One region of the Duganella paludis genome, then DNA from elsewhere that is predicted to be linked to it. Evidence: predicted binding sites of a transcription regulator. Region 1 holds the regulator's gene; each other region holds the start of a gene.

The links. Region 1 encodes sigma-54, which starts transcription at its own class of promoters, with help from an activator protein. Its sites were predicted from a motif close to TGGCANGNAANCTGCTTT; they were not measured.
Region 2: a site for sigma-54 is predicted at 2,785-2,802, ahead of ACXZ1M_RS05810 (PEP-CTERM sorting domain-containing protein). Genes of this name have one in related genera too.
Region 3: a site for sigma-54 is predicted at 3,073-3,090, ahead of ACXZ1M_RS10650 (CmpA/NrtA family ABC transporter substrate-binding protein). Genes of this name have one in related genera too.

The regions. Positions count from the first base shown of each region.
Region 1 covers NZ_CM136922.1:3,609,326-3,613,622, reverse strand. Annotated here, with positions in the region: gene ACXZ1M_RS16045 (enoyl-CoA hydratase/isomerase family protein) at 1-802, opposite strand, end outside; gene ACXZ1M_RS16040 (alginate lyase family protein) at 813-1,736, opposite strand; gene hpf (ribosome hibernation-promoting factor, HPF/YfiA family) at 1,827-2,186, opposite strand; gene ACXZ1M_RS16030 (RNA polymerase factor sigma-54) at 2,264-3,736, opposite strand; gene lptB (LPS export ABC transporter ATP-binding protein) at 3,743-4,297, opposite strand, start outside.
Region 2 covers NZ_CM136922.1:1,279,040-1,283,336, reverse strand. Annotated here, with positions in the region: gene ACXZ1M_RS05835 (TonB-dependent receptor) at 1-49, shown strand, start outside; gene ACXZ1M_RS05830 (hypothetical protein) at 68-448, opposite strand; gene ACXZ1M_RS05825 (MauE/DoxX family redox-associated membrane protein) at 423-950, opposite strand; gene ACXZ1M_RS05820 (hypothetical protein) at 950-1,648, opposite strand; gene ACXZ1M_RS05815 (hypothetical protein) at 2,065-2,457, shown strand; gene ACXZ1M_RS05810 (PEP-CTERM sorting domain-containing protein) at 2,429-2,728, opposite strand; gene ACXZ1M_RS05805 (subtype B tannase) at 3,007-4,297, shown strand, end outside.
Region 3 covers NZ_CM136922.1:2,367,652-2,371,948, reverse strand. Annotated here, with positions in the region: gene ACXZ1M_RS10670 (ABC transporter substrate-binding protein) at 1-507, shown strand, start outside; gene ACXZ1M_RS10665 (ABC transporter ATP-binding protein) at 504-1,373, shown strand; gene ACXZ1M_RS10660 (ABC transporter permease) at 1,370-2,242, shown strand; gene ACXZ1M_RS10655 (ANTAR domain-containing response regulator) at 2,361-2,978, shown strand; gene ACXZ1M_RS10650 (CmpA/NrtA family ABC transporter substrate-binding protein) at 3,352-4,297, shown strand, end outside.

The sequences.
Region 1 (4,297 bases):
CCATCAGTTCCAGCGTTTTGGCGGCGAAGGCGCTGCCGTCGGTCTTCAGCGAGGCGACGATGGCGGCTACCGAGCCGGCGCTGAAGTGGCGGTCGATGGCGTCGCGCTCGGCGGCCAATGCGCTGTCGCCGGCGTGGTGCGCGGCGGCGTAGCCAGACAGCGCGCGCGGCAACTCGGCGCCCGGCGTGGCGGCCAGCAGCGCGTCGAGCGCCGCGCGGTCCGCCAGCGGCGCGTAGTGGTCGGCCAGGCCGGCATACAGCGCGTCGGCGGCGTTGATGGTGACCCCGGTGACACCCAGGTAGTAGCCCAGCGCACCCGGTGCGCGCGGCAGGAAATAACTGCCGCCCACGTCCGGGAACAGGCCGATGTTCACTTCCGGCATAGCCATCTTGGTCTTGTCGGTGACGATGCGCACGCGCGCACCAGGCCCCGCCTGCGCGATGCCCATGCCGCCGCCCATCACCACGCCGTCCATCAGCGCGATATAGGGCTTGGGATAGAAATGCACCAGATGGTTGAGCGCGTACTCCTCGGTGAAGAAATCCTCCACCAGCGCGCTGCCGGCCTGCGGCGAGGCGCGGCCTGCGTCGTAGAAGAAGCGGATATCGCCGCCGGCGCAGAAGGCCTTCTCGCTGCCGCTACGGATGACCACGGCGGCCACCGCCGCGTCATCACGCCAAGCCAGCAGCGCCTGCGTAATCGCCCGCACCATGTCCAGCGACAGGGAGTTGAGGGCCTTGGGCCGGTCCAGGACGATCAGGCCGGTGCCGTTGCTAATGCTGGTGTGGATGTATTCGCTCATGCCTCCAATTCTACTTCAGATGCTCCAGCGGATTGGGCACGTCCAGCGAACCGCCCATGCGCGGTTGCCACAACGCCTTGCCGGCCGGCGGCGGCGCCTTGCCCTGGTGACGGTTGTAAATCGTGGTGACCTCGCGGCTGCCCACCGGCTCCTGCTCGAAGCCGGTGCGTTTGGCGATGCCGGACGGATCGGCCGATGCCGCCGCCGTGAACGCCACCAGCTGATCCAGCCGCGCATCGCGCACGTCCAGGATGGAGGCGATGAACACCAGCGGCGTGGCCGCATACACCTGATAGTGCAGCGCCTTGACACCGCGCGCCATCTCGGCCGGCAGCGAACCGTCCGCCTCCATCTGGCCCAGCGCATGCTCGATCACCTTGCGGCCCCAGTGCAGGTAACGCGTGTCGCCGGTCACGCCGCCCACCGCCGTCACGGCCAGCCCTTCCCAGTAATAGTGATTGTTGCGCACACCCGTCTTGGCGTCCGAGTGCGCCATGGTGGCGTCGGCCAGCTGCTTGAACCAGCCCTCGATCTGCGCGCGCTGTGCCGGCGTGGCGTGCTGCTTGATGCGCGCATAGTTGAGCGCCATGCCGCTCAAGGTCCACTTGCGCACGTAATAGGCCTGCTCGCTCGACATCGTGCCCAGCATGGCTTTCTGGCCGGCCCAATCGGCCAGCCAGGTCAACGCGCAGGCGGCATCGTCGCGCGTGCCGGCGTTGGCGTCACGCGCCACCTGCGACAGGAAATCCTCGATCGGTTTGGTGTTGGCGATGTTGCGCGCCCGCAGCACGGGATCGACCACCGAATGGTTCTTGTCCGAGTAGTAGCTGTTGGCGTCGATGTCGCTGCGCGCCGGCGGCGGCGCCTCGCAGGCGTGGGCCAGATTCGATGTCAATGCCAGTGCCAGTGCCGCTGCGGTACACAATGATTTCATGGAACTCCCAATGCAAGTTAAACGTTTAACTTCACGATTGCAAAAAAGGGCGCCCTCTTGCGCCCTTCGTTTGGTGTGCCGGGGCCGTTGTTATAGGGCGGCGGCAGCGGGTTCGTAGCTATCCGGGATATGCTTGATGGCATCGTGCCCGTGCGATTGAACTTTGTTCTTGTACTTCATGACCTGCCGATCCAGCTTGTCGATCAGGGTATCGATGGCGGCGTACAGGTCTTGCGACAGGCTTTCCACGTAGACGGTTTTACCCGACATGCGCAGGTTGATTTCAGCCTTCTGGCGTTTATCTTTCTCTTTAAGGTTATCTACGGTCAGGATGACAGCAATATCAATCACTTGATCAAAGTGGCGGGTGACACGTTCCAGTTTATTCTGCACGTACTCGCGAATAGCCGAGGTCACTTCGAGATGATGTCCACTGATGGTGAGATTCATACACACTCCTAAAGATAATGTCGCTTCTAACGGTTAGTGCGGTGCCCTTTGCTACCGGGCGCGCAGGAACCAAGTAACTACAAAGATTTACGGAGGCTGACTGGTGGGATTTTGAGAGCTTCGCGATATTTGGCAACAGTTCGCCGCGCAATCACCATGCCTTGTTCTCCCAGCATGTCCGCAATCTTACTGTCGGATAAAGGATTTTTCGGGTCTTCTGCTCCTGTCAGTTGCACGATCAATGCACGTATCGCCGTCGAACTTGCTTCACCCCCCGCTTCGGTGGCGACATGGCTACCAAAGAAATATTTCAACTCAAACATGCCATGCGGGGTCAGCATATATTTCTGAGTTGTTACCCGAGAAATAGTACTCTCGTGTAAACCCAGTGTATCAGCAATTTCGCGAAGCACAAGGGGCCGCATGGCAACCGCGCCATGCGAGAAAAAGTTCTTTTGTCTTTCTACTATCGCTTGCGCCACCCGCAGGATCGTATCGAAGCGCTGGCGCATATTCTTGATCAGCCACTTGGCCTCTTGCAATTGCGCGCCCATGGCGCCCTCGCCCTTGCCCTGCTTGAGCAAGTTGGCGTACATGGCGTTCACGCGCAGGCGCGGCATGACGTCGTTGTTCAGGCTGACCTGCCAGCCGTTGCGCGATTTCTTCACGATCACGTCCGGCACCACATAGTCCGACACGTCGGACGCGAAGGCCGCGCCCGGATGCGGATTGCACTGGCGGATCACGGCCTGCGCTTCACGCAAGTCTTCATCGTCGCACAGCAGGGTCTTTTTCAGCTTGTTGAAATCGCGCTGCGCGAACCAGGTCAGGTGGTTCTCGACGATGGCCAGCGCCATGCGCCGCGTCACCATCGGCACGCCCGGCAAGCGCTTGATTTGCAGCGCCAGGCATTCGGACGCGTTGCGCGCGCCCACGCCCATCGGATCGAAGCTTTGCAGCAGGCTCAGGGCCGTCTGCAGTTCCTCGATCTCGACTTCCAGTTCTTCCGGCAGGCGCGCGTGGATTTCTTCCAACGCTTCCTCCAGGTAGCCGTTCTCGTCGAGCGCATCGATGATCAGTTCGACCAGCGCGCGGTCGCGCATTTCCAGCACCGTCACGCGCATCTGCTCCATCAGGTGCTCGCGCAGCGTGCAGTGATGGGCTTCGAGTTGCGGACGCGATTCCTCGTCGTCGCTGTTCTTGCTGCGGCCGGCGTCGCCCCAGTCCATATCGGCTTCGGCGGTGGTGCTCTCGGTGTCGGCGGCCGGGCCGTCGTAGGCGTCGGCCTCGGCGGCCGGTGCTTCGTTGGGCGGACCTTCGGGCGGCGCTTCGCCGACCGGCGCCTGCTGGTTGATGGCGCCATCGGACAGCAGCCGCAGCGAGTGGTCGAGCGGATCGTCGAGACGTTCCAGCAGCGGGTTATCGGTCAGCAGCTGTTCGAGTTCCTGGTGCAGCTCCAGCGTCGACAGTTGCAGCAGCCGGATCGACTGCTGCAACTGGGGCGTCAACGCTAAGTGCTGCGACGTGCGCAGTTGCAAAGACTGTTTCATTGAGGGTTACATGCGGAAATGTTCACCCAGGTAGACACGACGCACCGATTCGTTGGCGATGATGTCGTCCGGACGGCCGGAGGCCAGCACCGTTCCCTGGTTGATGATATATGCGCGGTCGCAGATGCCCAGCGTCTCGCGCACATTGTGATCGGTAATGAGGACGCCGATGCCGCGTTCCTTGAGGAAGCGCACGATGCGCTGGATCTCAATCACGGCAATCGGGTCGACCCCGGCGAATGGTTCATCGAGCAGCACGAAGCGCGGATTGGTGGCCAGGGCGCGCGCAATCTCCACCCGGCGGCGTTCGCCCCCGGAGAGCGACAGCGCCTGGTTCTCGCGCAGCTTTTCGATTTGCAAATCGGCCAACAGGGTATTCAGCCGTTCATCAATGGCAGCCTTGGATAAAGGCTTGCCGTCCACTTTCTGAATTTCGAGGACGGCGCGGATATTCTCTTCCACGGTCAGCTTGCGGAACACCGACGCTTCCTGTGGCAGGTAGGACAGGCCGAGCGAAGCGCGGCGGTGGATCGGCAGCGAGGAGATGTCGGTGCCGCTGAT
Region 2 (4,297 bases), 2.3 Mb from region 1:
CATGATTCGTCCGCGCACGGTGGGTGTGCGCGTCAAGGCGCGCTTCTGACAGCCAGGGCATCAAGCTTCAAGCGCGCTTGCGGCCCAGCCACGCCTCGGCGGCAAGCGACAAAGGCGCGATGCAGAACAGGTTGAGCAGCGGCGCGAACAGCAGGCCCAACGCAGCGGTTGAGCTTTGCGGCGCCACGAATACCGACCAGAAGGTAGCCGCATCGACCAGCAGCATCAGCACCGCGCCGACCAGCAGGCAGATGCCAGCGCCGCCGCGCCGCAGCACTAGCGCCAACAGCAGGTAGGGCGTCAACGACCAGGTGCACAGCGCTGCGCGGAAGGCGGCGTTGCCGTCGCCGAGAAAAATCGCCGTGACCAGATGCAGGCAAGCGCCGGCCGCCAATAGCAGCCGGCTTGCCCGAAGCAGATAGTCATGCGGCGATTTCGCGGTTTTCATAGATCTGCGGCACGGTTGATAGCAGCAGATCGTATATCTCTTTTGAACCGAGCGCCAGATGCGATGCGATGGTTCCCTCGGACGACACCAGCACCGCGCTCGGCGTCACCAGCGCGTCGTAACTGCCGGATACCTGCCGGTCCTCCTGCAGCAGGGTGATGCAGGCGTCGGCGGCCCGTGGCCGATGCAGTTGACCGGCATCGACGCGCAAGACCACGGCGATGGGGACCAGGCCCTGATACTGCCTATGCCAACTCCCGAGCGCGCCGCCGGCGAAGGCGCCCCACCAGGTGGGCACCGCCAGCGTCAGCATCAGGGCGATGGCCAGCTCGCTCGCCGGCATCAGCCACGCCAGCGACGGACGCAGCGCGGCCGGCACGCCAAACGCCGCTAGCGTTTGAACGTGGGCCTGCCGGTGCAGCAGCTTGCCGGCGGCGGCCATCAGCAGCACGCCGGCCAGCAGCAGGCGCAGTACCGTGAACAATATCGCGAGCGCGTCCATTATCGTTTTCCTCCCAAGGTAGGTCCGTCGTAACGTTTGGCGCCGGCAAACGGCGAGATGATCGACGACGGCGTCAGGTCGGAGCACAGCGGTCCGCACAGCGCCGTGCCGCCGCAGCAGTTGGAGCCGGCGCAGCCGTATCCCGGCGGGCAATCGTCGTTGGAGCTGCAGGTGGGCAGGCCGGCGCACGGCGTGTTGCCGTGGACGCAGACGCCCGAGCCGTTGGGCGTGGTGAAGCACACGCAGTTGCCGCCGCCGGCGCAGGCCGGGAAGGCGCCGCAAGCGCCGCCGGCGCAGGTACGGCAGTTCTCGGGCGTGCAGCAGTCGCACGAGAGTTTCTGGGCGTCGTCATAGGCGCTCTGGCCGTAGGAGGGGACGGCGTTGTAATAGGTCTTAGCCTGCGGCAGGCAGCCGCCACGCTTGATGCTTTGGATGTTGCCGGTGCCGGGAAAGGCGGCCGTGCAGATGGCGTTGAGGTTGGTGAGGAAGGCGGTATCGCAGGCGGCCTTGTTCTGGTTGCACTTGTCGTAGCAGCAGTCGTGGGTGTCGCAGGCCGGTACGAAGCTGACGCCGAAGTAGCTTTGCGGCGGCGACACCCACGAGCCGGCCGCGCCGCAACCGTTGGGCGTGCAGGTATGCGCCAGGTTGGCGGTGCGGGCCGGACAGTCCGCCAGCTTGGCGATCGGATGCTTCTGCACCACGCCGCTGGGCGTACAGCAGGCCAGGTCGGAGTCGTAGACGCGGTTGTTGCACAGGCAGTTGCGCGCGGTCGTGCCCTGGATGGCGACAGCACCGTGTCCAGCCCCACCGGGCCGGCGTCGTTGAGGGTGTGGTCCCAGGAAATCAGGCTGTAGGCAGTGGACTCGAAGCGCCCGGTCGGACTCTGGATCTCGAAGCCGCCCAGCGATTGCTGCGGGCCGACGTGGGCGTTCTCGGAAATCCAGCCGACATAGGTCATCAGGTCGGACTCGGACTGCCAGCCGGGCGGCGTGCCGGTGACGGTGGCGGGCGCCACGATGTCGAGGTGGAAGGCGGCGATGTACAGCGGGCTGCCCAGCGGCTCGTCGTTGAAGATGGTGTAGGTCCAGGTGGCGTTGTTCAGCAGCACGTTCACATGAGAGCGCAGGCGCGGCGAGGCGTACGGCGCCGGTTCGGGTATCCGCAGGTAGCGGTTGACCACAAAGCCCAGCGTGCCGCCGGCCTGGTAGGTGCCGCGCAAGGTCAGCAGGTATTGCTGGCCGGGCGCCAGGCCGGTGTTGCTGAAGCGCGTGCCGATGCTGCCGCTGCCTTCGCGTTGCAGGTTGCCGATGTACACGGGAAAATTCTGCGGGCTGATGCGGCGCGCCGCACCCAGGGTGGCGCCGGTCAGGTAGACGTTCAGCGCGGCTTCGGCGCCGGTGTTGGCGATGGTGAGCGAGACGATGATTTCCTCGCCGGTGTTCAGCACCGTGGCGCTGCCCGTGATGAGCTGGGGTTTGCTAGCCATGATGGCCTCCGTGATTGGTGAGCGGGCGGCGACGCAGCAACAGCGGCAGGCCGGCCAGCATGATGGCCAGCGTGGCCGGTTCCGGCACCGCCACCACCTGGTCGATCAGGAAGGCGATGCTGACCGTGTCGGAGAAATTGCCGGCCGCGTCCTGCAGCACCACGTCCAGCGTTTGCGTGCCAGGCGGCGCGCCGGGCGCGATGTCGATGCTGAACAGGGCCACGTTGTCCCGGAACGAAAAGCTGGGAATGTTGAACGGAACCAGCCCCAGCGTTTGCTGCGGCGTCAGCACGCCCGGATCGAAGTTGCCGAAATTTGAGTTCCCCTGGTTGGTGTAGCGGGATCAGCCACGCATTTACCGTGCCCATGGGTTGGAGCCCAGCGAAATCAAGGGCGTATCCGCAGCGCTGCGATGCAGATGCAAAACAATGTAAAGATGGCTGACACTGCCGATAAGTAAAATGCGCAGCGGAAGAAGCGAATGGCAATGATGCGCGGAAAGTGCGCGTCTATACTCCTGATCAACGCTGGCCGGCGTCTCAAGAACAACAGCCCCCTACTGGAGACAATATGAAACGCACTGCGATAGGCACTTGCCTGTTGCTGTCGCTGGCCGCCTGCGGCTCGGACAACAGCAACGCCACCACCAACACCACGACCACAACTCCCATCGTCACCGCGCCGGTCGGCGCATACGACAGTGCATTGGCGTTCGACAAGACCAAATACACCACCATCAACGTCACTATCGACGGCGTGAAGACGCCGGTGCGCTGGTACAAGGAAGTCTGCTACGTCGGCAAGCCGGTGCTGATGGCGAGCAGCGTGACCGGCATGAATGGCGCGGTCAGCACCATCGCCAATCCGCAGTGCGGCTATCAGAGCATGAACATCTACGTGCCGGAAAGCGTGGCCGCTGGACAGGATGCGGCGCTGTACTTCGCCGTCAACAACAGCGGCTGGATGGCTAGCTACGTCAAGGCCAGCGTGGCCGACGGCGCCAGCTTTGCCAGCGCCGCCAGCAACGTCGGCGCGGCGCTCAAGGCCGGCTATATCTATATCGACGTCGGCACGCGCGGCCGCGGCATCATGGCGGCGGACGGCAGCTACGGCGGCAAGGCGCCGACCGCGATTGTGGATGCCAAGGCGGCGGTGCGCTATCTGCGCCTGAACGACGCCGTCATGCCGGGCAACGCCAACCACATCGTGGTCAACGGCACCAGCGGCGGTGGCGGCCTGTCGTCCATCCTCGGCGCGTCAGGCAACAGCAAGGACTATCTGAGCTACCTGGCGGCGGTGGGCGCGGCGGGGGTGGCGGCCGACGGCAGCAGCACCTTGCGTGATGATGTGCTGGCGGTCAACGCCTATTGCCCGATCACGGACCTCGGCAATGCCGACCTGGCCTATGAATGGGTCTACAACATTCTCAACACGCGCCAGACCGTCGGCAGCCTGCCGAACGCCAAGGGCAGCGCCGAGCTGATGGCGAAGTTCGTGGCCTACCAGTCCGGCCTAGGCCTGAAAACCTCGGGCGGGGCGCCGCTGCTGGCGACCAATATGCTGGAAACCATCAAGGCCGAAGTGATCCGCTCCGCGGAAACCCACATGGCATCGGGCGGGACCATACCCAACCTCGGCGAGCTGATCACCTACAGCAGCGGCATGGGCGCGGCGGCCGTGACCAAGACCTACGTCAACGACTGGATCAGCGTCGACAACGCCAGCAAGAAAGTCACTTCGCTGGACATGGAGAAATACCTGAAGTTCGTCGCCACGCAGAACACGCTGAAGAACACGCCGTCGTTCGACCAGACCGGCCTGACCATCACGGCCTCCGCCGGTGAATCGAATATGTTCGGCA
Region 3 (4,297 bases), 1.2 Mb from region 1:
CGCCTCGATAAATTTACCCAGACGCTGCCGCATCCGGATGCGGCGGCCGCCGTCATTGCAGGCGGTACGGAGATCAACGGCCACTTCGGCAATCCGCCGTTCCAGGAGCAGGAGCTGGCCGGCAATCCGAACGCGCACATCGTGCTCAATTCCTACGATGTGCTGGGCGGCCCGAGTTCGGCCACCGTGTTGTACGCCACCGAGAAGTTCCGCAACGAGAATCCGAAAACCTATCGCGCCTTTACCGCCGCGTTGGCGGAGGCGGCGCAGTACGTCGCCAAGAATCCCGAAGGGGCGGCCGATACCTATCTGCGCATCAGCAAGAGCAAGGTTGATCGCGATCTGCTTTTGAAGATCATCAAGAACCCGCAGGTGAACTTCAGCGTGGCGCCGCAGAATACCTTTGGCCTGTCGCAGTTCCTGCACCGCGTGGGCGCCATCAAGAAGCAGCCGGTCAGCTGGCGCGAATACTTCTTTGAAGATCCTGTGATCGCGAACGGATCATGAGCCTGCAGGTCGTCAGCCCTACCGGCGGCATCGCGCCGCTGCTGCGCGCCGAAGGCGTGAGCCTGGAATACGGCGGCACGCGCGCCACGCACAACGTCAGCTTCGATGTGTATCGCGGCGACCGCTTTGTGTTGCTGGGGCCTTCGGGCTGTGGCAAGTCTTCGTTGCTGAAGGCAGCGGCGGGATTCATCAAGCCGGCGGCGGGCAGCATTTCGATCAACGGTGCGCCGGTGCGCGGGCCGGGGCCGGATCGCATTGTGGTGTTTCAGGAATTCGACCAGCTGCCGCCGTGGAAGACGGTGAAAGAGAATGTGATGTTCCCGCTGCTGATGACCAAGCGCGTGAGCAAGCATGAAGCGGCCGAGCGGGCCATGCACTGGATCGCCAAGGTTGGCTTGGACGGCTTTGAGAACGCGCATCCGCACACGCTGTCGGGTGGCATGAAGCAGCGCGTGGCGATCGCCCGCGCGCTGGCCATGCAGCCGGAGGTGCTGTTGATGGACGAGCCGTTCGCCGCACTCGATGCGCTCACGCGGCGCAAGATGCAGGAGGAGCTGGGACGCTTGTGGGAAGAGCTGCGCTTTACGTTGTTGTTCGTGACGCATTCGATCGAGGAGGCGCTGGTGGTGGGGAATCGCATACTGCTGCTGTCGCCGCATCCGGGGCAAGTGAGGGCGGAGTTGAATAGCCATCAGTTTGATCTGGCCAGCGCCGGCGGTGCGGAGTTTCAGGCGGCCACGCAGCGCATCCATGGATTGTTGTTTTCTGACGCCCCCGCCGTCGCTCTCGCGCACGCGGGAGCCCATGCACGGCATGCGGCCACGCGTTCTATGGGGCCCCGCTTGCGCGAGGACGACGTGCTATGAGCCTGGTCCTCGATCCGCCGATCCGCCAGGAGCGCGAATATACCGTCGCGCCGCCCACGCTGCGCGCTGCCGATCCCGCCTTGCCGCTGGCGCAGCGTGTCTGGCAGCAAAGCTGGCTGCGCAAAACCATCATCCTCATCCTGCTGGCCGTGCTGTGGGAAGCCGTGGCCCGTTGGCAGGACAACGACCTGCTGCTGCCGACCTTCCTGCAAACCGCGCAGGCCTTCGCGCAAGGCATCATCAGCGGCGAGCTGCTGGACCGCGTGCGCGTCTCGCTCAGCGTGCTGCTGCAAGGCTACCTGGCCGGCATCGCCGCCGCCTTCGCCCTGACCGCGCTGGCCGCCTCCACCCGCATCGGCCGCGACCTGCTGGAAACGCTGACCGCCATGTTCAATCCGCTGCCCGCCATCGCCCTGCTGCCGCTGGCGCTGCTGTGGTTCGGCCTGGGCAAGGCCAGCCTGCTGTTCGTGATCGTGCACGCCGTGCTGTGGCCGCTGGCGCTGGGCGCCTACGCCGGCTTCCAATCAGTCCCCGAGACTTTGCGCATGGCCGGCCGCAACTACGGCCTGGGCGGCCTGCGCTTCGTGCTGCACATTCTGGTGCCGGCCGCGCTGCCGTCCATCCTCTCCGGGTTGAAGATCGGCTGGGCCTTTGCCTGGCGCACGCTGATCGCGGCCGAACTGGTGTTCGGCACCACGGCCGGGCAGGGCGGTCTCGGTTGGTACATCTTCCAGAACCGCAATGAGCTCTACACCGACAAGGTATTCGCCGGTCTGGCCGCTGTGATCCTGATCGGCCTGCTGGTGGAAAACGTGGTATTCCGACCACTGGAAACGTTCACCATACGCCGTTGGGGCATGCAACGCTGAGATGATGTCTGGCAGAATCCGGCCTTTGTGCCGTAGAATCTGCGCATGCACATTCAAAATACTGGTTTGATTCTTGCTTGCAGCAAGGTCATAACCCACTCCCATGCGTAAGCCGGCCATGCCCAATCTGCGTATCGTTGTCGTCAACACCGTCATCCATGACGAGGATGACGAAGCGCTGCATGCACAGGCCGAGCGTGAGCGGGTACTGCGTATCGGGCTGCTGGAAGCGGGCTACGACATCATCGCCTCGCTGCCGCCTGATATGTACCTGCCCGAGCGTATCGGCCAGCTGCAACCAGATATGATCATCGTCGATGCCGAGTCGGACGCGCGCGACGTGCTCGAACATATCGTCATCGCCACTCGCGACGAACGCCGTCCCATCGTCATGTTCACCGAGGATCAGGACCCGGAGAGCATGGAAGCGGCGGTCGAGGCTGGCGTGTCGGCCTATATCGTGGCCGGCCTGCAGGGCGAGCGCATCAAGCCGGTGCTGCAGGTGGCGCTGGCGCAATTCAAGCGCGAGCAGAAGCTGCTGGAGGAGCTGAGCGACACCAAGAGCAAGCTGGCCGAACGCAAGGTCATCGAGCGCGCCAAGGGCCTGCTGATGGAGCGCCAGCGCTTCACCGAGGAACAGGCCTACCAGAAGCTGCGCTCCATGGCCATGAGCAAGAACCTCAAGCTGTCCGAAGTGGCCCAGCGCATTCTGGACGTGGAAGACCTGCTGGGCTGAAAACGCCCACCCAAAATGATGCACCGCGCAATTGCGGTGCATTTTTTTTGGGCAAATGCCATCCCGCCACCACCCTTTCCCTCTGTAAACTCGCTGGCACGGACATTGCATAGCTGTAGTCAAGCGCAAAGATGCGCGGCTGTGCCCTGCCAACGGCGGTGGGGCCCACCAGACAACGACGTCTACCCAATCATGAATGTTTTCGTGAGGGTAGGCGTTTTTTTTGGCCGATAGTTATTGACGACTACAAGAAGGGATAGCCATGAATTACAAGAAGCTTGATACGAAGAGCGCGCTGCCACCCAAGACGGAAGAGGTGAATGCGACGCGTAGAAAATTGATTCATGGTGCAGGTCTTGTAGCGGGAGGAAGCATGTTGGGTTTGTCGACGGGTGGCGTGTGGGCAGCGGGTTCGGATAAGCCGGAGAAGGAAGAAATCAAGATCGGCTTCATTCCGCTGACCGACTGCGCCTCCGTGGTCATGGCCTCGGTGCTGGGCTTCGACAAGAAATACGGCGTCAAGTTCGTGCTGAGCAAGGAAGCCTCCTGGGCCGGCGTGCGCGACAAGCTGGCCAATGGCGATCTCGATGCGGCCCATGTGCTGTATGGCCTGCTGTACGGCGTGCAGATGGGCATCGGCGGCCAGAAGAAGGACATGGCCGTGCTGATGAGCCTCAATAACAACGGCCAGGCGATCACCCTGTCCAAGAAAGTGGCCGACAAGGGCGCGGTCGACGGCGCCTCGCTGGCCAAGCTGATGAACACCGACAAACGCGAATACACCTTCGCACAGACCTTCCCGACCGGCACCCACGCGATGTGGCTGTACTACTGGCTGGCCGCCAACGGCATCAATCCGATGAAGGACGCCAAGGTCATCACCGTGCCGCCGCCGCAGATGGTGGCCAATATGCGCGTCGGGAATATGGACGGCTTCTGCGTGGGCGAGCCGTGGGGCCACCGCGCCATCATGGACGGCGTCGGCATCACCGCCACCACCACCCAGGACATCTGGAAGGATCACCCGGAGAAGGTGCTGGGCTCCACGCTGGAATTCGCGAAAAAATATCCGAACACATGCCGCGCCATGATGGCCGCGATTCTCGACGCCGGCAAATGGATCGACTCCTCGCTGGCCAACAAGAACAAGATGGCTGAAACCATCGCCGACAAGTCCTACGTCAACACCAGCAAGGATGCGATCGACCAGCGCATCATGGGCCGCTACCAGAATGGCCTGGGCAAGACCTGGGACGATCCGAACCACATGAAGTTCTACAACGATGGCGCGGTCAACTTCCCTTACCTGTCGGACGGCA